Regions from separate parts of the Acidovorax sp. SRI_002 genome, predicted to be linked through region 2. Evidence: predicted binding sites of a transcription regulator. Region 2 holds the regulator's gene; each other region holds the start of a gene.
The links. Region 2 encodes sigma-54, which starts transcription at its own class of promoters, with help from an activator protein. Its sites were predicted from a motif close to TGGCANGNAANCTGCTTT; they were not measured.
Positions count from the first base shown of each region.

Region 1: a site for sigma-54 is predicted at 3,673-3,690, ahead of AC2YJX_RS16665 (ANTAR domain-containing response regulator). Genes of this name have one in related genera too.
Region 3: a site for sigma-54 is predicted at 6,062-6,079, ahead of AC2YJX_RS11085 (pilin). Genes of this name have one in related genera too.

Region 1 covers NZ_JBYCZW010000005.1:504,485-512,460, forward strand. Annotated here, with positions in the region: gene AC2YJX_RS16650 (aldehyde dehydrogenase) at 1-1,113, shown strand, start outside; gene tsaD (tRNA (adenosine(37)-N6)-threonylcarbamoyltransferase complex transferase subunit TsaD) at 1,179-2,219, opposite strand; gene AC2YJX_RS16660 (branched-chain amino acid ABC transporter substrate-binding protein) at 2,330-3,496, opposite strand; gene AC2YJX_RS16665 (ANTAR domain-containing response regulator) at 3,702-4,328, shown strand; gene AC2YJX_RS16670 (CmpA/NrtA family ABC transporter substrate-binding protein) at 4,848-6,092, shown strand; gene ntrB (nitrate ABC transporter permease) at 6,129-7,079, shown strand; gene AC2YJX_RS16680 (ABC transporter ATP-binding protein) at 7,076-7,915, shown strand.
Region 2 covers NZ_JBYCZW010000008.1:275,590-283,565, forward strand. Annotated here, with positions in the region: gene AC2YJX_RS22325 (THUMP domain-containing class I SAM-dependent RNA methyltransferase) at 1-1,120, opposite strand, end outside; gene AC2YJX_RS22330 (acyl-CoA thioesterase) at 1,117-1,599, opposite strand; gene AC2YJX_RS22335 (RNA polymerase factor sigma-54) at 1,667-3,256, opposite strand; gene lptB (LPS export ABC transporter ATP-binding protein) at 3,256-4,053, opposite strand; gene lptA (lipopolysaccharide transport periplasmic protein LptA) at 4,065-4,718, opposite strand; gene AC2YJX_RS22350 (thiol:disulfide interchange protein DsbA/DsbL) at 4,827-5,483, opposite strand; gene AC2YJX_RS22355 (SPOR domain-containing protein) at 5,564-6,208, opposite strand; gene argS (arginine--tRNA ligase) at 6,218-7,927, opposite strand.
Region 3 covers NZ_JBYCZW010000003.1:644,875-652,850, reverse strand. Annotated here, with positions in the region: gene AC2YJX_RS11110 (CHASE2 domain-containing serine/threonine-protein kinase) at 1-1,121, shown strand, start outside; gene AC2YJX_RS11105 (Stp1/IreP family PP2C-type Ser/Thr phosphatase) at 1,139-1,927, shown strand; gene AC2YJX_RS11100 (FHA domain-containing protein) at 1,972-2,625, shown strand; gene AC2YJX_RS11095 (CHASE2 domain-containing protein) at 2,689-4,950, shown strand; gene AC2YJX_RS11090 (3',5'-cyclic-nucleotide phosphodiesterase) at 4,984-5,775, shown strand; gene AC2YJX_RS11085 (pilin) at 6,147-6,674, shown strand; gene AC2YJX_RS11080 (TfpX/TfpZ family type IV pilin accessory protein) at 6,816-7,634, shown strand; gene AC2YJX_RS11075 (fused MFS/spermidine synthase) at 7,607-7,976, opposite strand, start outside.

The sequences.
Region 1 (7,976 bases), on a different contig from region 2:
GCCCTGACCACGCAGATTGCAGGCGAAGTGATTCCGTCCGACGTGCCCGGCAGCCTGGCCATGGGTGTGCGCCAGGCGGCGGGCGTAGTGCTGGGCATTGCACCGTGGAACGCACCCGTCATCCTGGGCGTGCGCGCCATCGCCACCCCGCTGGCCTGCGGCAACACGGTGATCCTGAAGGGGTCGGAGCTGTGCCCCGCCACACACGGCCTCATCATCGAGGCGCTGCAGGAGGCCGGTTTGCCCCCCGGTGTGGTGAACTTCGTGACCAATGCACCCGCCGATGCGGGCGCCGTGGTCGAGGCCATCGTGGCCCACCCGGCAGTGCGCCGCATCAACTTCACCGGCTCCACCAAGGTGGGCCGCATCATTGCGCAGACCTGCGCCAAGTACCTCAAGCCCGTGGTGCTGGAGCTGGGCGGCAAGGCCCCGCTGCTGGTGCTGGATGACGCGGACATCGACGCCGCTGTCGCAGGCACCGTGTTCGGCGCATTCGCCAACTCGGGCCAAATCTGCATGTCCACCGAACGCATCATCGTGGACAACGCCGTGGCCGACGCGTTTGTGGCGAAGCTCGGCGCGCGTGCCCAATCCCTGCCGCTGGGCGACCCACGCAAGGGCCCAGTGGTGCTGGGATCGGTGGTGGACATGGCCACCGTGCACCGCTGCAACGCCCTCATCGACGACGCACTGGCCAAGGGCGCCACGCTGGTCTGCGGCGGCAAGAGCGACAGCACGCTGATGCAGGCCACGGTGCTCGACCATGTGACGGCCGAGATGGACATCTACCGCGAAGAATCGTTCGGCCCCGTCAAGCCCGTGGTGCGCGTGAACGGCGTCGAGGAAGCCATTGCCTGCGCCAACGACAACGAGTTCGGCCTGTCCTCCGCCGTGTTCAGCCGCGATGTGGCCAAGGCCTGGAACGTGGCCGCGCGCATCGAGTCGGGCATCTGCCACATCAACGGCCCCACGGTGCACGACGAAGGGCAGATGCCGTTTGGTGGCGTGAAAAGTTCGGGTTACGGCCGCTTTGGCGGCATGGCGGGCGTGCGCGAGTTCACCGAGTTGCGCTGGATCACGGTGCAGACGACACCCCGCCACTACCCCTTTTGAAAATCAAAAAAGATAGCTGCTAACGCTTGCTGGACAGGCGGTATCGGCCTTTTTTATTCAGATAATCAAACCGTGATCGCATCCAGCGGCCAGCGCGGCTTCACGTCAAAGGCGTAGTCGGTGTTGGCCTGCTGCTGCCCTGCCTGCAGCCGCATGGCCGCCGCCATGGCAATCATGGCGCCGTTGTCGGTGCACAGGTGCAGCTCAGGGTAGTGCACCCGCACCTTGGCGGCGGCACAGGACGTGTTGAGCTGCGCGCGCAGGTGCCGGTTGGCCCCCACACCACCGGCCACCACCACGCGCTTCAGGCCGGTCTGCTTGAGCGCGGCCAGCGTCTTCTTCACCAGCACTTCGACAATCGCAGCCTCCGTGCTGGCGGCCAAGTCGGCCTTGCGTGCCTCCAGTTCGTCACCCAGCTTCTTGGCCTGCGTGAGCACCGCCGTCTTGAGCCCGGCAAAAGAGAAATCGAGGTTGCCACTGTGCAACAGCGGGCGCGGCAGCTTGAAGGCTGCGGCATCGCCCTGCTCAGCCAGGCGCGAGAGCGCTGGCCCACCCGGGTAGCCCAGGCCCATGAGCTTGGCGGACTTGTCGAACGCCTCGCCAGCCGCATCGTCAATGGTCTCACCCAGGATCTCGTAGCGGCCCACGCCGTCCACACGCATCAGCTGGGTGTGACCGCCTGATACCAACAGGGCCACAAAAGGGAATTCAGGCGGGTCGGCGCTGAGGAAGGGCGACAGCAGGTGCCCCTCCAGGTGGTGCACGCCCAGCACCGGCTTGTCCAGTGCAGCGCCCAACGCGCACGCCACGCCCGCCCCCACCAGCAGCGCACCGGCCAGGCCCGGCCCGCGGGTGTAGGCCACCACGTCCACATCGGCCAGCGACTGGCCGGACTCGGTCAGCACCTGCGTGGCCAACGGCAACACGCGGCGGATGTGGTCACGGCTGGCCAGCTCGGGCACCACGCCACCGTAGGCCTGGTGCATCTCAATCTGGCTGTGCAGCGCGTGCGACAGCAACGTGGGCACGGCATTGCCCGTGGAACGGACCAATGCCACGCCCGTTTCGTCGCACGAAGATTCAATACCGAGGATCAGCAAACTCATGCCCCGAGTGTAAAACCCGGCCCCGTTCAGGGTCGGATGCAAAAACCCCTGCTGGCAGTCGCCAGCAGGGGTTGTGCGGATGGATGGCGCTTGCCGACGCGGCGGCTTGCTTACCAGCGGTCCGAACGCATGCGCAGTTCCCAGCTTCCGCTGCGCAGTTCATACACGCCCACGGCGCCGTAGCGCTGTTCGCCCTTGTCGTCCCAGGTCATGGTGCCGATCACGGGCGCATAGCCGTTGATGCTGTGCATGGCCTTGGTGATCGCTTTCGGATCGGCCGACTTGGCCTTCTGGATGGCGGCTGACAGCACATAGGTGCTGTCGTAGCTGTAGTGGCCGCCATAGGCCGGGGGCTTCTTGTAGGCCTCGATGTACTTTTCAAGGAAGGGCTTGCCGGTGGTGAACTCCTTGGCTTCCAGTACGGGCGATGTGGCGTAGACGCCTTCGACCATGCCCATGGCCTTGGTCATGTCGGTGGTCTTGATGGTGTCCCCGCCCAGCAGGCTGACCTTGGTGTGGTCCACCTTGCGCAGGGCTTCGAGCAGAGCCAGGGCCTGAAAGTCGTTGAGGGTGGACACGATGACCTCGACCTTGGCGGCCTTCAGCTCGCCAGCCAGTTCATCGAAAGCCACCGTCTTGTCGTCAAACGACTTGCGCACCACCACTTCCTTCTTTTCAGCCTTGAGCTGCTCGGCAGCCCCGTCGGCCAGGCCCTTGCCGTAAGGCGTGCCATCGTCCAGCGCAGCGTAGCGGGCGGCACCCAGCTGTGTGGCGGCAAACGAGCCGATAGCGCGCGCCTGCAAGGTGTCATTGGCCACCATGCGGAAGGTGGTTGGGAAGCCGAGTTGCGTGAACTTGGGGTTGGTGGAGATGGCGATCTGGGCGATGTCCTTGGCGGCGTAAATCGGAGCCGTCTCAATGCTCACCCCCGAATTCAGGTGCCCGATCACCGCCACCACGCCCGAGTCCACCAGCTGCTGCGCCACGGTCTTGCCGGTGGCGGCGTCGGCCTTGTCGTCCACCGACACCACCTCCAGCGTCACACGCTTGCCGTCCACGGTGTAGCCACCCTTGTTCAGTTCCGCCACGGCCAGGTTGACGCCGTTGAGCAAATCCTGCCCCAGCGCGCCCAAGGGGCCGGAGAGGGGCTGGGCCACGCCGATCTTGATGGTGTCGGGCACCTTGCTGCAGCCTGTCAGCACCAGCAGCGCGGATACCGCCACGGTGGTCAGGGCCAAGCCGGCAGAGATACGCCGCCGGTCAATGTGCTTGTTCATGCAAATCCTCTTGAATGGGTCAATGTGACCAGATGTATATGCGATGCGACCGGGTAGCTGCTATCGGGTATGCCCTGCCCATCGACAAACTATTAGCAAGTTTCAGGCCTTGGAAGCTGCCGCAACCTGCTGCCAGCCTGCAGCCCCGGAACGCACCGCTTCGATGCACCATTTTGTGGCGTAAAAATTGCTTATGCTCCTGGGTATGAACGAGTCTCTGCGCATCGTGGTGGTTGCCCCGGATCTGGCAGTCGCCGACCCCGCCGACGAACACGCCGTACTTCAGGCGGAACGGTCGCGGGCGCTGCGCATTGGGTTGCTGGAGAACAACTTCAACCTGGTGGCCACCCTGCCTGCCGATGTCTTCCTGAGCGAGCGCATCGCCCAGCTGCAGCCCGACCTCATCATCGTGGACGCCGAAAGCGAGGCGCGCGACGCGCTCGAACATGTGGTGATGGCCACGCGCGACGAGCGGCGCCCCATCGTGATGTTCACCAACGATGAGGACACCTCGCACGTGAAGGACGCGGTGGCGGCGGGCGTGTCGGCCTACATCGTGGCGGGCCTGGCACCCCAGCGCATCCGCCCCATCCTGGACGTGGCCATGGCGCGCTTCCAGCACGAACAGGCCCTGCGCGCCGAGCTGGCCGACGCCAAGACCGAACTGAAAGACCGCAAGACCATCGACCGCGCCAAGGGCCTGCTCATGCAGCGCCAGGGCCTGAGCGAACAGGCCGCGTACGAGAAACTGCGCAAGACCGCCATGGACAAGGGCCTCAAGCTGGTGGACGTGGCCCAGCGCATGCTCGATGTGATGGATCTGCTGGGTTGAATAGGTGACTTCCCCCTGAGGCGCTGTGCGCCTTCCCCCTTCTCTCGAATCGCTGCGCCATTCGGGAAGGGGGACGATGCCCTCGCTGCGGGGCGGCCCTTGCTTGGCATCCCTCGCCTGGGTCACGCCCGGGTCCACCGGCTTCTCCCCAAATGGTGCGCCGCACAAATGCAGTGCAGCACTCTGCGCGCGCACCATCTCCGCAAATTTTCAAGCCAAACTGGCCGCTACCGCTTAATAAATAAGCACAAGCAGCTACTAATTTGGTAGCAGATTATGCGCTGTATTGGAGCAAGGCCGGCATGAAAAAGGCTGGCACGCTGCTTGCATTAACCCTGGCAAGACCAAAGACGGTCCCACCACTGACAGCACTGACCCAATGGCGGGCCGGTGCTGACACAAGGCCCCCCAATGGGCTTTGCCATGGACAAAGGCGTCCCTCTCCGAGCCCGTTTGCGCATGCAACCAGGCCAGGGGAGGACGCCTTTTTTGTTTTCTAACGCACCGAGGAACCGCCCCATGACCGATCTGTTGAAAACCAGCCTCAACCGCCGCACCGTACTGCAGGCCGCCACCGTGGGCGCCGTGGGCGTGAGCCCCGCCCTGCGCGCCTTGGTGCATGCCCAGGGCTCGGACGCCCCCGAGAAGAAGGAAGTGAAGATCGGCTTCATCCCGCTGACCGACTGCGCCAGCGTGGTGATGGCCTCGGTGCTGGGCTTTGACAAGAAGTATGGCGTGACCATCATCCCCACCAAGGAAGCATCGTGGGCCGGTGTGCGCGACAAGCTGGTGAATGGCGAACTCGACTTTGCCCACGTGCTGTATGGCCTGGTGTACGGCGTGCACATGGGCACGGCCGGCCCCAAGAAGGACATGGCCGTGCTGATGAGCCTGAACAACAACGGCCAGGCGATCACGCTGTCCAAGGCACTGGCCGACAAGGGCGCGGTGGATGGCCCGTCCCTGGCCAAGTTCATGGCCGCCAACAAGCGCGAGTACACCTTCGCAGGCACCTTCCCGACCGGCACCCACGCGATGTGGATGCACTACTGGTTGGCCGCCGCCGGCATCAACCCGCTGTCGGGCGCCAAGCTGATCACCGTGCCGCCACCCCAGATGGTGGCCAACATGCGCGTGGGCAACATGGATGGCTTCTGCGTGGGCGAACCCTGGAACCACCGCGCCATCATGGATGGCATCGGAGTGACCGCCAACACCACCCAGGACATCTGGAAGGACCACCCCGAGAAGGTGCTGGGCACCTCGGCCGATTTCGTCAAGAAGAACCCCAACACCACCCGCGCCGTGATGATGGCCGTGCTGGAAGCCAGCCAGTGGATTGACGCCAGCCTGTCCAACAAGATGAAGATGGCCGAAACGGTGGCCCAGAAGTCCTACATCAACACCAGCGTGGACGCCATCAACCAGCGCATCCTGGGCCGCTACCAGAACGGCATGGGCAAGACCTGGGACGATCCCAACCACATGAAATTCTTCAACGACGGCGCGGTGAACTTCCCCTACCTGTCGGACGGCATGTGGTTCCTGACGCAGCACAAGCGCTGGGGTTTGATCAAGAGCCACCCCGACTACCTGGCCGTGGCCAAAGAGATCAACCAGGTGGACCTGTACAAGTCGGTTGCCAGCGCCATGAAGATCAACGTGCCCAAGGACCCGATGCGCACCGCCAAGCTCATGGACGGCGTGGTGTGGGACGGCAAAGACCCCGCCAAGTACGCCGACAGCTTCAAGATCAAGGCGTAAGCGCCCTGCCCCGCCCACCCTGCCAAGGAGAACACCATGGTCAGTGCCGTCTTTCACTCCCCGTTGGATGCAGCCCCCGTGGTTGCACAGAACGCTATGAATAATGTAGCTATCAACGCTTCACCAGCAAGCGCCAGAAGCCAAAAACAGTCCAAAGCCGAAACAACGGCGAGCCCCGCCCCTGCCAGTCGCGACTGGGCGGCCCTGTCGCGCAGTTTCTGGATGGCGGTGCTGCCGCCGCTCTGTGGCCTGGGCCTGCTCATCGGTCTGTGGGCGGTGGTATCCACCACCACGGGCGGCAGCATCCCCAGCCCGGTGGAGACCTGGAAGCAGGCGCTGGAAATCTTCAGCAACCCGTTCTACCGCAATGGCCCCAATGACCAGGGCGTGGGCTGGAATGTGCTGATGTCGCTGGAGCGCGTGGCCGTGGGCTTTGGCATGGCGGCGCTGGTGGGCATTCCGGCAGGCTTCGTGATCGGACGGTTCAACTTCCTGTCGCGCATGTTCAACCCGCTCATCAGCCTGCTGCGGCCGGTGTCGCCGCTGGCCTGGCTGCCGATCGGCCTGCTGGTCTTCAAGGGCGCCAACCCCGCCGCCATCTGGACCATCTTCATCTGCTCCATCTGGCCCATGATCATCAACACCGCCGTGGGCGTGCAGCGTGTGCCGCAGGACTACATGAACGTGGCCCGCGTGCTGAACCTGAGCGAATGGAAGATCGCCACCAAGATCCTCTTCCCCGCCGTGCTGCCCTACATGCTGACCGGCGTGCGCCTGGCCGTGGGCACCGCATGGCTGGTGATCGTAGCTGCCGAGATGCTGACCGGCGGCGTGGGCATTGGCTTCTGGGTGTGGGACGAGTGGAACAACCTCAACGTCAAGAACATCATCATCGCCATCTTCGTGATCGGCATCGTCGGGCTGGTGCTGGAGTTTGCGCTCATCAAGCTGGCCACCGCATTTACGTTTGAAGAGGTGAAAGCATGAACACGACCACCACGGCAGCATCCACACACCCCTCCATGAGCACCAAGTTCATCGAAGTCCACGGCGTCGAACAGACCTTCAAGACGGCCAAGGGCCTGTTCCCCGCGCTGCGCGACATCAACCTGACGATTGCCAAGGGCGAGTTCGTGGCGCTGATCGGCCACTCGGGCTGCGGCAAGTCCACGCTCCTGAATCTGATCGCCGGGCTGACCACGCCCACCAACGGTGCGCTGCTGTGCGCCAACAAGGAGATCAAAGGCCCCGGCCCCGAGCGCGCCGTGGTGTTCCAGAACCACTCGCTGCTGCCCTGGCTCACCTGCTTCGACAACATCTACCTGGCCGTGGAGCGCGTGTTTGGCGGCAAGGAAAGCAAGGCCCAGCTCAAGGCCCGCACCGACGCCGCACTGGCCCTGGTGGGCCTCACGCCCGCTGGGCAAAAGCGCCCCGGTGAAATCTCTGGCGGCATGAAGCAGCGCGTGGGCATTGCCCGGGCACTCTCCATGGAGCCCCAGGTGCTGCTGATGGACGAGCCCTTTGGCGCGCTGGACGCCTTGACCCGCGCCAAGCTGCAGGACGAATTGCTGGAAATCGTCGCACGCACCCAAAGCACCGTGGTCATGGTGACCCACGACGTGGACGAGGCCGTGCTGCTGTCCGACAAGATCGTGATGATGACCAACGGCCCGGCCGCGACGATTGGCGAAGTGCTGACCGTCGACCTGCCCCGCCCCCGCAAACGCGTGGAACTGGCCGAAGACCCGCAGTACGTGCACTACCGCAAGGCGGTGATCGATTTCCTCTACACCCGCCAGGGGCACGTCGAAAAAGCAGCTTGACCCGCTGGGCTCCAGGCCCGATAACACGGCAAATCAAAAGGGCTCTGACCAGATCGTTCAG
Region 2 (7,976 bases):
GCATCCAGGCCTGCCAACCAGCGTAGTTCTTCTTCCAGTGCGAGGCCAGCTGGCTGAAGAATTCGCCGCCATCCTCGGTCTGCGCCTCTTCGCGGCCCACGGCCATGCCCTGGGCACGGTCGGCGGCGCGCTCGCTGGCGTTGCGGCCTGCGCTGCCTGCAGCAGCAATGCGCTCGCCATAGGGCGGGTTCAGCAGCATCACGCCGGGCTGCTCGCAGGGCGGCATGCGCTGCAGGGCGTCGCCGCCGCGCAGCTGCACGGCATCGGCCACGCCTGCGCGCTCAGCATTGCGCTGCGCAAAATCGACCATGCGGAAGGCCACATCACTGCCAAACAGGGGCACAGCGCTTGTCTGTATTGCGCTTTCAGCTTCTTTTTTAATAGCATCCCAGACATGGGCCTGGAACGGCAGCAGCTTCTCGAACGCAAAACGCCGCAGCATGCCGGCCGGAATGCGGCAGGCGATCTGCGCGGCCTCGATCACGATGGTGCCGCTGCCGCAGCAGGGGTCGTACAGGGGCTGGGGGTTGTCGCCATGCGGGTCCCAGCCGCTGGCGGCAATCATGGCGGCGGCCAGGGTTTCTTTCAGTGGCGCATCGCCCTTGTCTTCGCGCCAGCCGCGTTTGAACAGCGGCTCGCCCGAGGTGTCGATGTAGATCGTGGCCTCGTCGGTGGTCAGGTGCAGGTGGATGCGCACATCGGGCCACTGGGTGTTCACGTCGGGGCGCACCCCGCTTTTGGCGCGAAAGCGGTCGGCCACGGCGTCCTTGACCTTGAGACCTGCGAAGTTGAGGCTCTGCAGCGGGCTGTGCTGGGCGGTCACCTCGACCTTGAAGGTCTGGCGCGTGGTGAACCAGATTTCCCAGGCCACGTCGCTGGCCATGGCATAGAGATCGTTCTCGGAGCGGTACGGGCGGTGCGCCAACTGCACCAGCACGCGCTGGGCCAGGCGGCTGTGCAGGTTGAGCAGCAGCGCCTCGCGCCACGAGGCGCGCAGCAGCACGCCGCCGCGGCCGACCAGCAGGTCTTGCCCCGTGAGGCCGGTGATGCCATGCACCTCGTCGGCCAGAAAGCCCTCCACACCAGCGGCGCAGGGGAGAAAAAGTTGGAGTTGGTTCATGTCGATGGGGAGGATACGCGCTCAGACAATGCGTGGGAATCCGGCGTTCCCGCGCGGGCCAGCAGCAATTGGCGGATGGATTCGGGGATCGGCGCCACCTTGCGGTCGGCCTTGCCGATGAAGACGATGCCGATCTTGCCGCGCGCCACCTCGCGGCCTGAGGTCTTCTCGGTCATGCAAAAGACCAGGTCAAACCCATAGCGGTTGAAGTCCGCAGGCGCCATCTCCACGCGCATGGTTTCACCGTGGAAACCTTCGGACTTGTACTGCGCCACGATGTCGCCGACCACGATGGACAGCCCGCCCACGTCGGCCTCGGGGTAGCCCAGCGACTGGAAGAAGCGCACCCGCGCTTCAGAGACCAGGCTCAGCAGTTGCGCGTTGTCCAGGTGCCCGCCTTGGTTGACGTGGCTGATGTAGATCTGCAGCTCGGTGGCAAAGCCGAAGTGCGGGGGGAGGTCGAAGACGATGCGGGCCATGGTGGGGTGGCGGATAGAAAAACGAAAAATTCAAACAGGGCGAGCCATGCGCCCCCAACCGGGGTACCTACAGCGCCTTGCGCAGGTTGGCCGGCGCGATCTTGAGCGCTTCGCGGTACTTGGCCACGGTGCGGCGTGCGCACTCGATGCCCTGCTCCTTGAGCATCTCGGCGATCTGGCTGTCGGACAGCGGCTTGGCGGGGCTTTCTGCGGCCACAAACTGTTTGATAAGGGCGCGCACGGCGGTGCTGGATGCATTGCCACCCGTCTCGGTGCCAAGGCCGGAGCCAAAGAAGTACTTCAGCTCATACGTGCCAATTGGCGTAGCCATGTATTTGGCGGTGGTCACGCGGCTGATGGTGGATTCGTGCAGGCCCAGTTCGTCGGCGATGTCGCGCAGCACCAGCGGGCGCATGGCCAACTCGCCGTGGGTGAAGAAGCTTTTTTGCCGCTCCACGATGGCGCGCGAGACGCGCAGGATGGTGTCAAAGCGCTGCTGGATGTTCTTGATGAACCAGCGCGCCTCCTGCAGGCGCTGCTGCATGCCCTGGTGACCCTCGCCGCCCTTGTGGCCGCGCAGGGCGCCAGCATAAATGTCGTGCACGCGCAGGCGCGGCATCACATCGGGGTTGAGGCTGACGATGAAGTTGTGCTGGCCATCGCGTCCATTGGCACGCCCGGCTTTGCGCACGATGACATCGGGAATGATGATGTTGCGCTCCACGTCGGCAAAGCGACGGCCGGGGCGGGGCTCCAGGCGAGCGATCAGCGCCATGGCGGCGCGAGTGCGCTCTTCGCCGTCGCCACACAGCTGCGTCAGGCGGCGGATGTCGCGGCGGGCCAGCATCTCCAGCGGCTGCTGACAAATGCGCAGCGCGGTCTGCACCGTGTCGGGGTCAGCATCGCTGTCCTCGTCGGCAGCCAGCGCCGTGAGCTGCAGCGTCAGGCATTCGGCCAGGTTGCGCGCACCCACGCCGGTGGGCTCCAGGCTTTGCAGCAGGCGCTGGGCCACGGTGAAGCGGTGCACCAGCTCTTCGATTTGCTCCAGGTCGTCCGGCCCGGCCAGGCTGATGGCCAGCTCTTCCAGCGGCTCTTCGAGGTAGCCGTCGTCGTTGAGCGATTCAATGAGAAAACGCAGCGCGGCGCGGTCGATCTCGGACAAGCGCAGCGCCAGCGCCTGACGGTGCAAAAAGGCGGTCAGCGATTCATGCGAACGGGCCAGCTCGGTGGCGTCGGCCTCGTCGCCTTCGGAGTCGTTGCGGTTGCGGGCGGGCGCATCCCCGCCCCACTCCGCGTCGTTGGGCGCCATTTCTACCGTGCCGTCACCGCTCCAGTCAGGCTCGTCAGCGCCAGCACTCGGTGCTTCAGCATCATTTTGGCCTTCAGCGCTTGTGCTGCTTGCGCTGATAGCTCCTGAAAATATAGCATCATCGGCGCTGTACTCATCGGGCTGCGCGGGCGTGTCGGCGGCTTCCAGGCCAAACTCCTCGCGCGGAGCTTCGTCGGCATTGCGTTCGAGGAACGGGTTTTCGTCGAGCATCTGCTCGACTTCCTGCGAGAGTTCGAGCGTGGACAACTGCAGCAGCCGAATGGACTGCTGAAGCTGGGGGGTCAATGCAAGATGCTGCGAGACGCGCAGCGAGAGTCCAGGCTTCATCACATCCTGAAGTGTTCGCCAAGGTAAACACGTCGTACCTCGGCGTTGTCCACGATCTCGGACGGCGTGCCCTGCGCGAGCACGCGGCCATCGCTGATGATGAAGGCGTGGTCGCAGATGCCCAGGGTTTCGCGCACATTGTGGTCGGTGATGAGCACACCAATGCCCCGCGCCTTCAGGAAGCCGATGATGCGCTGGATCTCGATCACGGCAATGGGGTCGATGCCGGCAAAGGGCTCGTCCAGCAGGATGAAACGCGGTTGTGTAGCCAGGGCCCGGGCAATCTCGACGCGGCGGCGCTCGCCGCCGGACAGGGCCATGGCGGGCGAGGCGCGCAGGTGGTCCACGCGCAGCTCCTGCAGCAGGGCCGTCAGGCGCTCCTCGATGGCGTCGCGCGAGAGCGGCTGGCCGTCATCACCACGCTGCAGTTCCAGCACGGCGCGCACGTTCTCTTCGACCGTGAGTTTGCGAAAGATCGAGGCTTCCTGAGGCAGGTACGACAGGCCCAGGCGCGAGCGCCGGTGGATGGGCATGTGGGCCACCGATTGGCCGTCGATGCGGATGTCTCCCTCGTCGCTGCGCACCAGGCCCACGATCATGTAGAACGAGGTGGTCTTGCCCGCGCCGTTGGGGCCGAGCAGCCCCACGACCTCACCTTTTTGCACGACCAGCGAAACGTCCTTGACGACCTTGCGGCTGCCATAAGACTTCGCCAGGTGCTGCACCTCCAGGCGGCTGCCCGCCTGGGAATCAGGCCCCAGGCGGCTACCCGCCTGAGTGTCAGGACCGGTACTCACAGCGGGCCCACTCACTTGGCGCCGCCGCCAAGGCTGTTGCTGGGGCGCAGCGCCGGGGCTGAGGCCGGGGACGCCGCCTCGGGGGCCGCCGCAGCGGGCGGTGGATCTTTGGGGGCCAGCACGGCGCGCACGCGGCTGCCCGGCGCGGGGGCATCGCCCGCAGCGTTGGTGGCGGTGCGCTTTCCGTCCACGGAGAACACGTCGGTCAGGTTGTTGTAGACAATCACGGCGCCGGTGATCTCGTCGCTGAGCACAGCGCCCCGGTAGCGGCGCAACTCGGCACGGGTGATGAAGCGCACGTTGTCGGCCTTGCCGTCGTACTCGATGACTTCGCTCTCGCCTTCGATGAACTCATCGGGTGCTCCCGGCAGGGTGTCGCGCTTTTGCCGGAAGAAGGCGCGCTTGCCGGGCTCAGCCGTGACCACACCGTACTGGTAGCCATCGGCATCCTGGCGCACATCCAGCCGCGCGCCACGCAGCACGATGGAGCCCTTGGTCATGACCACGCGGCCAGAGAACACGCTGGTTTGCTTGAGCTCATCATGGCGCAAAGCGTCCGCCTCAATGTTCATGGGCTTGGCGCGGTCGGCCTTTTCGGCATGGGCCACACCGAAGGTGCAGGCCAGGGCCGCGAGCAGGAGGATCGGAAGGAGGCGATGGTTCATAGGGCACGAATCTTGCAATCATTGTAGCCACCCCGTCGCGTTCCTCCATGAAAAAAGCCCGCATGTGCGGGCTTTTGCCAATGGGAACCGGCGGCCGGGCGAAAACCGTCAGCCTTTGCGGGCCACTGTCGCCAGATGTTCCACCACCTGCAGCACGTTTTGCATGCTGCCCGCCATGGTGCCATCGGTGTAGAACTTGCCCGCCACACCCATCGAGGGCACGCCCTCCACACCGTAGGCGTCCTGCAGTTGCGAAGCACGGCGAACCTGGTTGGACACGCTGAACGAGGTGTAGATTTCCTTGAACTTGGCGGCGTCCACACCCTGTTGGGCCACCCAGGCAAAAATTTCGTCGTCCTTGGCCAGCTTCTGCTTTTCCACATGGATGGCGCGGAACACCTTGGCGTGCAGGGCTTCGAGCTTGCCCATGCCTTCCAGGGCGTAGTACAACTTTTGCTGGGGCACAAAGCTCGCGTTGAAGGCCACGGGCATACGACGGACGGAGAGGTCCTTGGGGGCGGCCTTGACCCAGGCGTCGAGCGCGGGTTCAAAGGCGTTGCAGTGGGGGCAGCTGTACCAGAAGAACTCGATCACATCGACCTTGCCCGCAGGCGCGTCGGGCGCTACCGGCTTGTCCAGCCGCCGGAAGTCCTTGCCCTCCTTGAACTGGCGGGCCTGAGCCAGCGCGGGGGTGGCCACTGGCAACGTCAGGGCGGAAGCGGCAACCGCCGAGGCGGCGGACAAAGAAAACTCACGGCGTTTCATGACAAAGACTCTCCTGTTACAGGTCTGGGGGATGTGAGCCATGCCCCCGCAAAAAGTTCAGCCTCCCGAAGCTTGGCGCATCAGCGCTGCACGCGCACCAGCGCCGACTCCAGACCGGCGCCATCGAGCTTCTCCTTGAGCTGCTCGGCGTCGTCGCGCTTGGTGAACGGCCCCACACGCACGCGGAACACCGCCCGGCCATTTTGCTCACGCTCGCTCACGCGGGCCTCCCAGCCCAGCATGGCCAGCTTGGCGCGCTGCGCATCGGCGTCCGCCTGGGTGCGGAAAGCCCCGGCCTGGACAAAGTAGTCGAACGGGTCCAGATTGCCCTTGGCAGCAGCCTTGGCCACGGCCAGATCGCCCAGCGGGTCGGCGCCGGGCTTGGTTTCAGCCTTGGCCTCGGGCTTGCTGGCAGCGGGCTTGGGTGCGGGCGCCGATGCCACAGCCCGCGCATCCGGCGCGGCTGGGGTGGGCGCCGAGGCAGCCACAGCGGGCGGGGCTGCCGGGCGAGCCGGATTCTTGCCATACAAAGGCGAATTGGGATCCCAGTTCTTGTTCTTCTGGGTCTCGGCGGCGTCCATGTCCACGCCCCGGCCATTGCCCTTGTTGAGGAAGGGCACCGGCACCTTGGTCACGTACACCGCCACAGCCAAGGCAGCGCCCAGGCCCACGATGACCCCAACGATAAAGCCGACGATGGTCCCGCCCGTCTGTTGTTTCTTCATAGTGACTGCTTACATTCTGGTTGGAGCCGACACGCCCAGCACGGCCAGGCCATTGTGCAATACCTGCGCGGTGGCGGCGACCAGCGCCAGGCGAGCCTTCTTCACGGCCTCGTCGTCCACCAGGATGCGCTCGGCGTCGTAGTAGCTGTGGTAGCTGGCGGCAAGGTCGCGCAGGTAGAAGGTCACATCGTGCGGGGCTTCGCCGTCGGCCGCAGCCGTGAGCATTTCGGGGTACTTGGCCAGCTGCAGCATCAGCGCCTGGGCCTGTGGGCCTTCGAGAGCCGACAGATCAATATCGTGCAGCGAAGCCACGTCGCCACCGCCAGCCTCTTGCCAAGCGCGCAGCACCGACTGGATGCGGGCATGCGCGTACTGCACGTAGTACACGGGGTTGTCGTTGTTCTGCGCCACGGCCAGGTCCACGTCGAAGGTGTACTCGGTATCGGGCTTGCGGGAGAGCAAGAAGAAACGCACGGCGTCCTTGCTGGTCCATTCGATCAGGTCGCGCAGCGTGACATAGCTGCCTGCGCGCTTGCTGATCTTGACCTCTTCACCACCCTTGACCACACGCACCATCGTGTGCAGCACGTAGTCAGGGTAGCCCTGCGGAATGCCCACGTCGGCCGCTTGCAGCCCGGCACGCACGCGGGCAATGGTGCCGTGGTGATCCGTGCCCTGGATGTTGACGACCTTCGTGAAGCCACGCTCCCACTTGGCGATGTGGTACGCCACATCAGGCACGAAGTAGGTGAAGGAGCCGTCCTGCTTGCGCATGACGCGGTCCTTGTCGTCGCCGTAGTCCGTGCTTTTCAGCCACAGCGCGCCATCTTGCTCGTAGGTCTTGCCATTGGCGACGAGCTTGTTCACCGTGGCCTCGACGCGGCCGCTGGTGTACAGGCTGGACTCCAGGTAGTACTCGTCAAAGTGCAGGTTGAACGCCTGCAGGTCCTTGTCCTGCTCGTTGCGCAGGTAGGCCACGGCGAACTGGCGGATGTTGTCGTAGTCCTCTACGTCGCCGTTGGCCGTGAACTCGCGGTCGTCGGCCTTCACCGTGGCCTTGGCCTTGAAGGCCTCGGCAATGTCGGCGATGTAGTCACCGTTGTAGAAGTTCTTGGCCAGCGGGTTGTCGCTGTCGGTGGGCCAGCAGTCGTCGCCGGGCTTGAAGCCCTTGGCGCGCAGCTGCGTGCTCTTGGTCAGCGTATCGATCTGCACGCCCGCGTCGTTGTAATAGAACTCGCGGTGCACCTTCCAGCCCTGGGTGCTGAACAGGTTGCAGATGGCATCGCCTAGAGCCGCTTGGCGGCCGTGGCCCACGTGCAGGGGGCCGGTGGGGTTGGCCGAGACAAACTCGACCAGCACGCGCTGGCCGTTGTCGGGTTGATAGCCGAAACGCTCGCCAGCGGCCAGCACCTCGCGCACGATTTCCTGCTTGGCGGCGGGCTTCAAGCGAATGTTCAGAAAGCCCGGTCCGGCGATTTCAATGGCATCCACCCAGCGGGTGAAGGCTGGCGTGGCCTCCAGTGCGGCCTTGAGCTGTTCACCCAAGGCGCGGGGATTGAGCTTGAGCGGCTTGGCCAGTTGCATGGCGGCGGTGCAGGCGAAGTCGCCATGGGCCGCCACCTTGGGGGATTCAAACGCCGCCTTGGCGCCAGCGCCAGGGGACAGGACTTCCAGCTCGGCTGCAAGCGCAGCGAGCAATTCATTTTTGGCTGTGAGCATCGGCGGATTTTACGGGGCCGGGCCGGGGCGCTCACCGAGCATGCCGCCA
Region 3 (7,976 bases), on a different contig from region 2:
TGCAGCACAACAAGGGATACAAGGATGCCCATGCACGGTACAAGCGTGTGCGGGCGCACTTGCAGAAGGAAACTGGCGCCCCGTCCAGCACACCCGCATCGATTCCCCCCACCCCAGCGCCGCGCCTGCCAGGTGATGCCGCAACCGGCATACCGATGCTGGGCCGCTATCAGATAGACAGGGAGATTGGCAAAGGGGCGATGGGCGTGGTCTACCTGGGAAGAGACCCAAAGATTGGACGCGTGGTTGCCATCAAGACCCTGGCGCTCGGCGAAGAGTTCGAGGGCGACGCACTCATCGACGCCAGAGCCCGGTTCTTTCGCGAGGCAGAAACAGCGGGGCGCCTGCAGCACCCCTGCATCGTGACGATCTTTGATGCTGGCGAGGAACACGATCTGGCCTACATCGCCATGGAGTTCCTCAAGGGCGCAGACCTGGCGCGGGCCTGCCATGCTGGGCATCTTCTACCGGTGGCCACGGTGCTTTCCATCGGAGCACGCGTTGCCGAGGCGCTGGACTACGCCCACGCACACAACGTGGTGCACCGCGACATCAAGCCTGCCAACATCATGTTCGACGCCGCCACGGATGCCGTGAAGGTGACGGATTTTGGCATTGCACGCATCACGGATTCCAGCAAGACACGCACAGGACTGGTTCTGGGAACCCCAAGTTTCATGTCACCGGAACAACTCGCAGGCAAGAAGGTAGATGGCCGGTCAGACCTCTACTCATTGGGTGTCACGTTGTTTCAGCTGCTGACGGGCTCGCTGCCGCTGCGCGGGGAGTCGATGACGGAGCTGATGCACAAAATCGCCAACACGGAGGCGCCCGACATTCGGCAACTGCGCCCCGAGCTTTCCCCCGCCGCGGCGCGCGTGGTGGCCCAGGCCCTTCAGAAACGCCCGGAGGCCCGGTGCCAGACGGGCCGGCAATTTGCCGCCGACCTGCGGCAGGCGGGCGTGGCAGCCGGACAGGCGGGATCGCCGGAGCCGGGAGCAGTCGTCTATGATGCGGACCGCGATGCAACAGGGCATGAAATGGCGGATTTTCAGAGAACCGTGATGGAGCAACCCGCTGGGCGGGGCGCGGCATCCCCGCCGATTTCAGGCGCCCGATGACGCTCGCCCCAACATCCATGACCTACGAATTTTTCGCACGCACCGACAAAGGCCGCGTGCGCACCAACAATGAAGATGCGGTGGCGGTCGACCGGGATGCTCAGGTCGCCATCCTCGCCGATGGCATGGGCGGATACAACGCTGGTGAAGTGGCAAGCGGCATGGCCACCACGTTCATCCGCACCGAGATGGCCCGCTGGTTGGGGCAGGCCGGCAGCACTCCCCAATCGACCGACGTGCGGCGAGCCCTGGAGATCTGCGTCGAGAACGCCAACCATGCCATTCTGGGTGCCTCGCTTTCCAACCCCCAATATGCGGGAATGGGCACCACCCTGGTGGTCGGGGTTTTCCACGGCAGCCGCCTCATCCTCGGACATATTGGCGACTCCCGCTGCTATCGCCTGCGCGATGGCACCCTGCAGCAGATCACACGTGACCACTCCTGGCTCCAGGAACAGGTTGATGCCGGCCTGCTTACAGCGCAGCAAGCCGCGCTGTCGTCCAACCGCAATCTCGTTACCCGTGCGCTGGGCGTAGAGCCCAATGTCATGATGGAAGTCAACGAGTTTCAGGTGGCCCCCAATGACTTGTTCCTAATGTGTTCAGACGGCCTCACGGACATGGTCGCTGACTCTGACTTGGCGGAACTGGTGCGAACACCACTGCCTTTGGAGGAAAAAGCCACATTGCTCATCGACACTGCCAATGCGAACGGTGGGCGTGATAACGTCAGCGTACTGCTGGTGCAAGCGGCTGCGGGGGGCAAGAAACGCGGCCTTATGTCCCGATTGCTAGGGGCCGCGTAAGTGGCGCCGACTACAACAATTACTCATCACATCAGGAGTGGATCATGCCCAGAATGATCGTTTCAATCGACGGGGTTGTCATCAAGGAAGTGCAACTGACCAAAGAGCGCACTACGCTCGGCCGCCGCCCTTACAACGACATCGTGATCGATAACCTCGCCGTGAGCGGCGAACATGCCGTCATTCACATGGCAGGCCAGGATGTGGAAATTGAAGACCTGGGGAGCACCAACGGCACCTACGTCAACGCCAAGGCTGTCAAGCGCCAGGAACTGCGCAATGGCGACACCGTTGAGGTGGGCAAGTACAAGATCCGTTTCATGCACGAGGCTGAAGGGCAAAACTTCGAGAAGACCATGATCTTCAAACCGGGAATGGTGCCTCCGTTGGGCACGGCATCCCGGCCTGCCCCGCTGGGTGCTGCCACTGCCCCGCCCATCTCCGGGGTCATCCGTGTGATGTCTGGTGCCGCTGCGGGGCGGGAAGTGTCGCTGCAAAAGGTGGTTACCACCATCGGCAAACCTGGCGTTGCTGTGGCCTCCATTACCAAGCGGCATCAGGGCTTTGTGCTGGCCCATGTCGAGGGCCCCGACATGCCTCTGCTCAATGGTGCTTCCATCGGCACATCTCCTGTACCTCTCAAACACGGTGATCGGCTGGAGTTGGCAGGTACGGAAATGCAGTTCGAACAAAGCTGACGGCCGCACCCGGGCCTCGCGCCCCATCTGGCAATTTATCTGCCGACCTTGTCGCCGGAACCCATGCAATCCAGACTCTTGCATCTGTTCCGACGGCACGCTCGCCGCACGGCAGTCACCCTGATTCCGTTAGCGTTTGCACTGCTGCACATTTCAGGCGCCCTTCATCTCCAGGTGCTGGAGCGGCTCGAAAACATCATCTACGACACCCGGCTGCGTGCGACCATGCCGCGTACGCTGGATGAGCGTATCGTCATCGTGGATATTGACGAAAAAAGCCTTGATAGGGTGGGGCATTGGCCTTGGGGACGGGACAAGCTTGCTGCTTTGACGCAGGAGCTATTTGAACGGCAACAGGTCGCGCTGGTGGGGTTTGACGTCCTCTTCGCGGAAGCAGACGGAAGCTCGGGTCTCGCAAACCTGGAGCGTTTGGCCAAAGGGCCTTTGCGGGCGCAGACGGGCTTCAAGGAACAACTGGCGCGCCTGGCTCCCACTCTTGACTACGACGCACTCTTTGCCCACGCTCTGCAAGGCCGACCTGCGGTTCTAGGCTACTACTTCACCAGTGACCGGGACGGGAGAACAAAAGGCGTTCTACCCCCTCCTGCCTTGCCCACTGAAAGACTTCGTGGTCTCGCATTGCGGGCCACCTCCTGGGGTGGATACGGCAGCAACATTGAAAAACTGGCCAATGCTGTGCCTGCTGCGGGTTTTTTCAACTCGGTTACCGATGACGATGGCGTTGTCCGTTCCCTTCCTCTCCTTGCGGAGCACCAGGGAAAGTACTACGAATCCTTGGCGCTTGCGATGTTTCGCACGCTGCTTGGCTTGCCGGAAGTACATCCCAACTATGTCAGCGCCGCCCCCCAAGGCACCCACGACACCTTGCACAGCATCGTGCTGCGCCAGGATGGCCGCGAACTTGCGCTGCCTGTAGACGACCGGCTAGCAACACTCATACCCTTTCGCGGCCCCGGCGACGTGAGCGGAGGGTCATTCCGCTATGTTTCCGCGTCGGATGTACTGGAGGGCAAACTGCCTGCCAACAACCTGCAAGGCCAACTGATTCTGGTGGGCTCAACAACCCCCGGTCTGCTCGACCTGCGCGTAACCCCCGTAGGCCGAACCTATCCCGGCGTGGAAACCCACGCCAATATGCTGTCCGCCTTTCTCGATGGCAAAAGCATCGTGCGACCCGACTACGCGGTGGGCTTTGACGCTGCACAACTGCTCTGCGCAGGTGTTTTGCTGGCCCTCGCCCTGCCCGCGCTGTCAGCCACCTACGCGGTGCTTCTCAGCCTGGGGGTGGTTGCAGCGCTGGCAGGCCTCAACCTGTGGCTTTATCTCGCCCAAGGCTTGGCAATGCCACTGGCGACGGTAATCGTGATGGCGGTACTGGCATTCGCGCTCAACATGGTCTACGGCTACTTTGTGGAAAGCCGATCCAAGCGGGAACTGGCTGCACTGTTTGGCACTTACGTGCCACCCGAGTTGGTGGACGAGATGGTCAAGCAGCCCGAAAACTACAGCATGCAGGCCACCAGCCGCGAACTGACCGTCATGTTCTGCGACATGCGGGGGTTCACCGCCATGTCAGAGCAGATGGAGCCCCTGCAGCTGCAAGCCCTGCTCAACGACGTGTTCAGCCAGTTGACCCACATCATTCGCAGCCACAGAGGCACCATCGACAAGTACATGGGGGACTGCGTCATGGCGTTTTGGGGAGCGCCGGTGCCAACCGCAGAACACGCGCAACTCGCAGTGCAGGCAGCGCTGGACATGGAGCGTGCGGTTGAGCAGATCAACCTGTTGCACCGGGAGCGCGGGCTTCCGGAAATCGGTATTGGCATAGGGCTTAACACCGGCACCATGTGCGTGGGCGACATGGGTTCGGACATCCGACGCAGTTACACGGTCATCGGAGATGCGGTGAACTTGGGGTCTCGCCTGGAAGGCCTGTCCAAGCACTATGGCGTGCGTACCGTGGTGAGCGAAACTACCCACGCCCGAGTGCCCCAGTTCGCCTGGCAGGAACTCGACCGCGTGCGCGTCAAGGGCAAGGCCCAGGCGGTCGTTATCTACTCGCCAATGTCCCCCCTAGGCAAACTGTCCCCCGTGCGGACCTCAGAAATATCCACTTGGCAACACTTTCTCGAAGCCTATCGTGCCCAGGACTGGGCACAATGCGGCACACTGCTGACAGACTTGCAGCACAACGCCCCGCACTCCTCGCTCTATTGCCTGTATGCCAACCGCGTGCAGGCCCTGCGAGGGCAGCCTTTCGATCCCGCGTGGGACAGCGCCACCAGTTTCGATACCAAGTAAGCCAATGAACAACCAATAGGACAAGGCGGGTTCATGAAGGTTCGCGTACTGGGTTGCTCCGGAGCCATTGCCAAAGATTGCCGGACTACCTCATTCCTGATTGACGACAGCATCCTGATCGACGCCGGCACCGGCGTGGGCGACCTCACGTTGGAGCAGATGCGCCGCGTCGACCATGTGTTTCTCACGCATTCGCACCTGGACCACATCGCGGCCCTGCCGCTGATGCTTGACGCTGTTTCGTCTCTACGCGGCACCCCCGTGCAGGTCCACGCCCTGCCCGGCACCATTGCTGCGCTGAAGGCCCATGTGTTCAACAACATCATCTGGCCGGACTTCAGCGCCATCCCCACCCCCGCCCAGCCCTTCATGCGCTTTAGCTCCATCGAAGCCGGCCAGCGCATCGACATCGACGGCACCATCCTGGAGGCCCTGCCCGCCGTGCACACGGTGCCCGCCGTTGGTTTTGCGGCCCAAGGCAGCAACGGCTGGTGGGTGTTCAGCGGCGACACCGAGCGCAACCCCGCCTTCTGGGTCCGCGTTAACGCTCTGCCCGTAGCCATGCTCGTCATCGAGACCGCCTTCAGCAACCGCGAGCGCGACCTCGCCAGCCGCAGCCTACATCTGTCACCCTCCACCCTGGCCGAAGAACTGTCCAACATACGGCCGGGCGCGCCTTACCCTATCTACATCACACACACCAAGCCATCGGAAACCGGGCTCATCATGGAGGAGATCCGGCAGTTCGATGCGTACACGCCACGAGGCTTCGCCGCGCTCCACGACATACGGTGGCTGCAGGCAGGACAAGAGTTGGTGGTCTAGGTGTGAGAATTGAACGTTCTGATTCAGCTTTTGCGCTGAATGGCGTTGGATTTATTGCTATACAAATAATTTGGATCGAGGGTTGAGATGTGCGGGAGGATCTGGATGGGCCGCAGGGACCGAACGGCCCCATCTTGCTCCAATGATCCGAGGAGGATGCAATTGGTGACATTCTTGGCAGCGCAAAAATGTCATTCATAGCGGAATTTGCTCTGTATTTTTACGCGTGTGGTCAGTTCACGGCTCTTTGCCGTAGCACTCGCCGCCGCCTAGAAGGAATGCAACATGGCACGAAAGATGCTGGGATCTGATGAACCTGAAGAATTCTTCTGCAGGTTATCAATTGCAATTGACCTCCCAAGGAGTTTCTTATGAAGCGTTTCATGCAAAAGGGTTTCACCCTTATTGAACTGATGATCGTCGTGGCGATCATCGGTATCTTGGCCGCAGTGGCCCTGCCTGCTTACCAAGACTATACGGTTCGCGCCAAGGTGTCTGAAGCCGTTATTGCCGGTTCATCCGTCAAGTCGCTGTACAGCGAAGCCTTCCAGACTGACAGCATCACGGGTCTCGATAACGCAGCAGCTGCATATGCAAAGGTTGCAACGGCCGAGAAGCAGTCCAAGTACGTGAACGACATTGTCACTGCCACAAAGACACCTTGGAATTTCTCCGTGGCAATCAAGGCAGACGGTAAAAACGGTATTCCTACTGGCTTGAATGGCCAAACCATCACTTTTGCACCCAACGTCAACGGCGTAGTCCCCGTTGCCGGTGCTCAGGGAGCCATCGACTGGGCCTGCGGTTCCAACACAACGCTCACAGCAACCGCGCGAAGTCTCAAGAACGTGGTGCTGGGTACTCTTCCTGCGAAGTACGCTCCTTCCGAGTGCCGTTGAGTAAAGCGGTACGTTTTTTGCCGCTCGCTGCGGCAAAAAACAGATAAGTCTTCAAGCGTCCGCATTGCGGGCGCTTTTTTTTTGACTAGCTTGCGGTAAGTGCGGGCATCACCATATTCTAGTTTCCTCTTTCTATTCACCATGAAAAGCAGCGTTGCCTTGAATTCTTTCTTTTCCCGCTTGAACTACTCCCGACGACTGCAGTGGCTGCCGCTCTGGCATTTGGGGCTGTCGCTATTGTTGGCTTTGGGACTAGGGTTGCTGGTGTATGGCTTCTGGTTTCCCACGCCGCACCACCAGATGGGTGGTGGCATGCGCCTGTTCTGGTGGATATTGGGCGTGGACGTAGTCTGCGGGCCGCTGCTCACTTGGCTGCTGATTCGGCCTGGCAAGTCCGGTCGTGCATTGGCCGTTGATGCGTCACTGATCGTATGCCTGCAACTTGGCGCTCTTGGCTATGGTGTGCATGCCCTGGCCCAGGCGCGGCCCTTGGCCGTGGTGTTCGAGGTTGACCGATTTCGCGTTATCAGCCACGCAGACGTGCCTGAAGAGGAGTTGTCACAGGCGGTAGGTACCGAATGGTTTACGCCGTGGAACCTGCAGCCGCCGCGATTGATGGGCCTCACCAAGCCGGAAGCTCTAGAGTTGGAGGCCAAGACAGCGAGCGTGCAAGCCGCGCTCCAGGGAGTGGATGCCGCTCAGCGGCCAGTGCGCTGGCAGGATTTTGCTTTGAGCCGGGCTGACGTACTGGAGCGCGCTCGGCCACTGCAGGCGTTGCGCGCCCGCTACCCGCTGGACGTGGCACTCATCGATGCGGCCGTCGAGCGCGCTGCCGGCAATCGAAATGCGCCATTGCTCTGGTTGCCATTGGTCGGCCGTAGGACTGCGGATTGGGTGGTGCTTATCGACCCAGCTACCGCAGCCCTCGTCAGCTACATTCCGCTGGACGGATTCTTCTGAGTGCGTGCGAGTGCCGCGATGAGCTCGCGCTGGGCGCGGTGTTCTTGGTCGGGTGCGGGAACGGCGCGGTATTGATCAAGCGCGGCCTCGATGTCGCCCCAACGCTGCTGATGTACGAGGGCGAGCAACAGACCTGACAGCGCAACAGGATCAAAGTCCCGGCGAAGGAAAGCGTTGCCCTGGCTCGGCTTGTTTGTTAGCCACTCCCGCCCCAGGCGTTCCATCGCGACGTAGTCGCGCCGGGCGTGACTGGCTATCATGTCCAGTACCCGCTGAAAATCAGGTCCAAGAGTGGTGCAGCGCTGCCAGGCTGGCGCAACCCATACGCCCTGGAGCAAATCG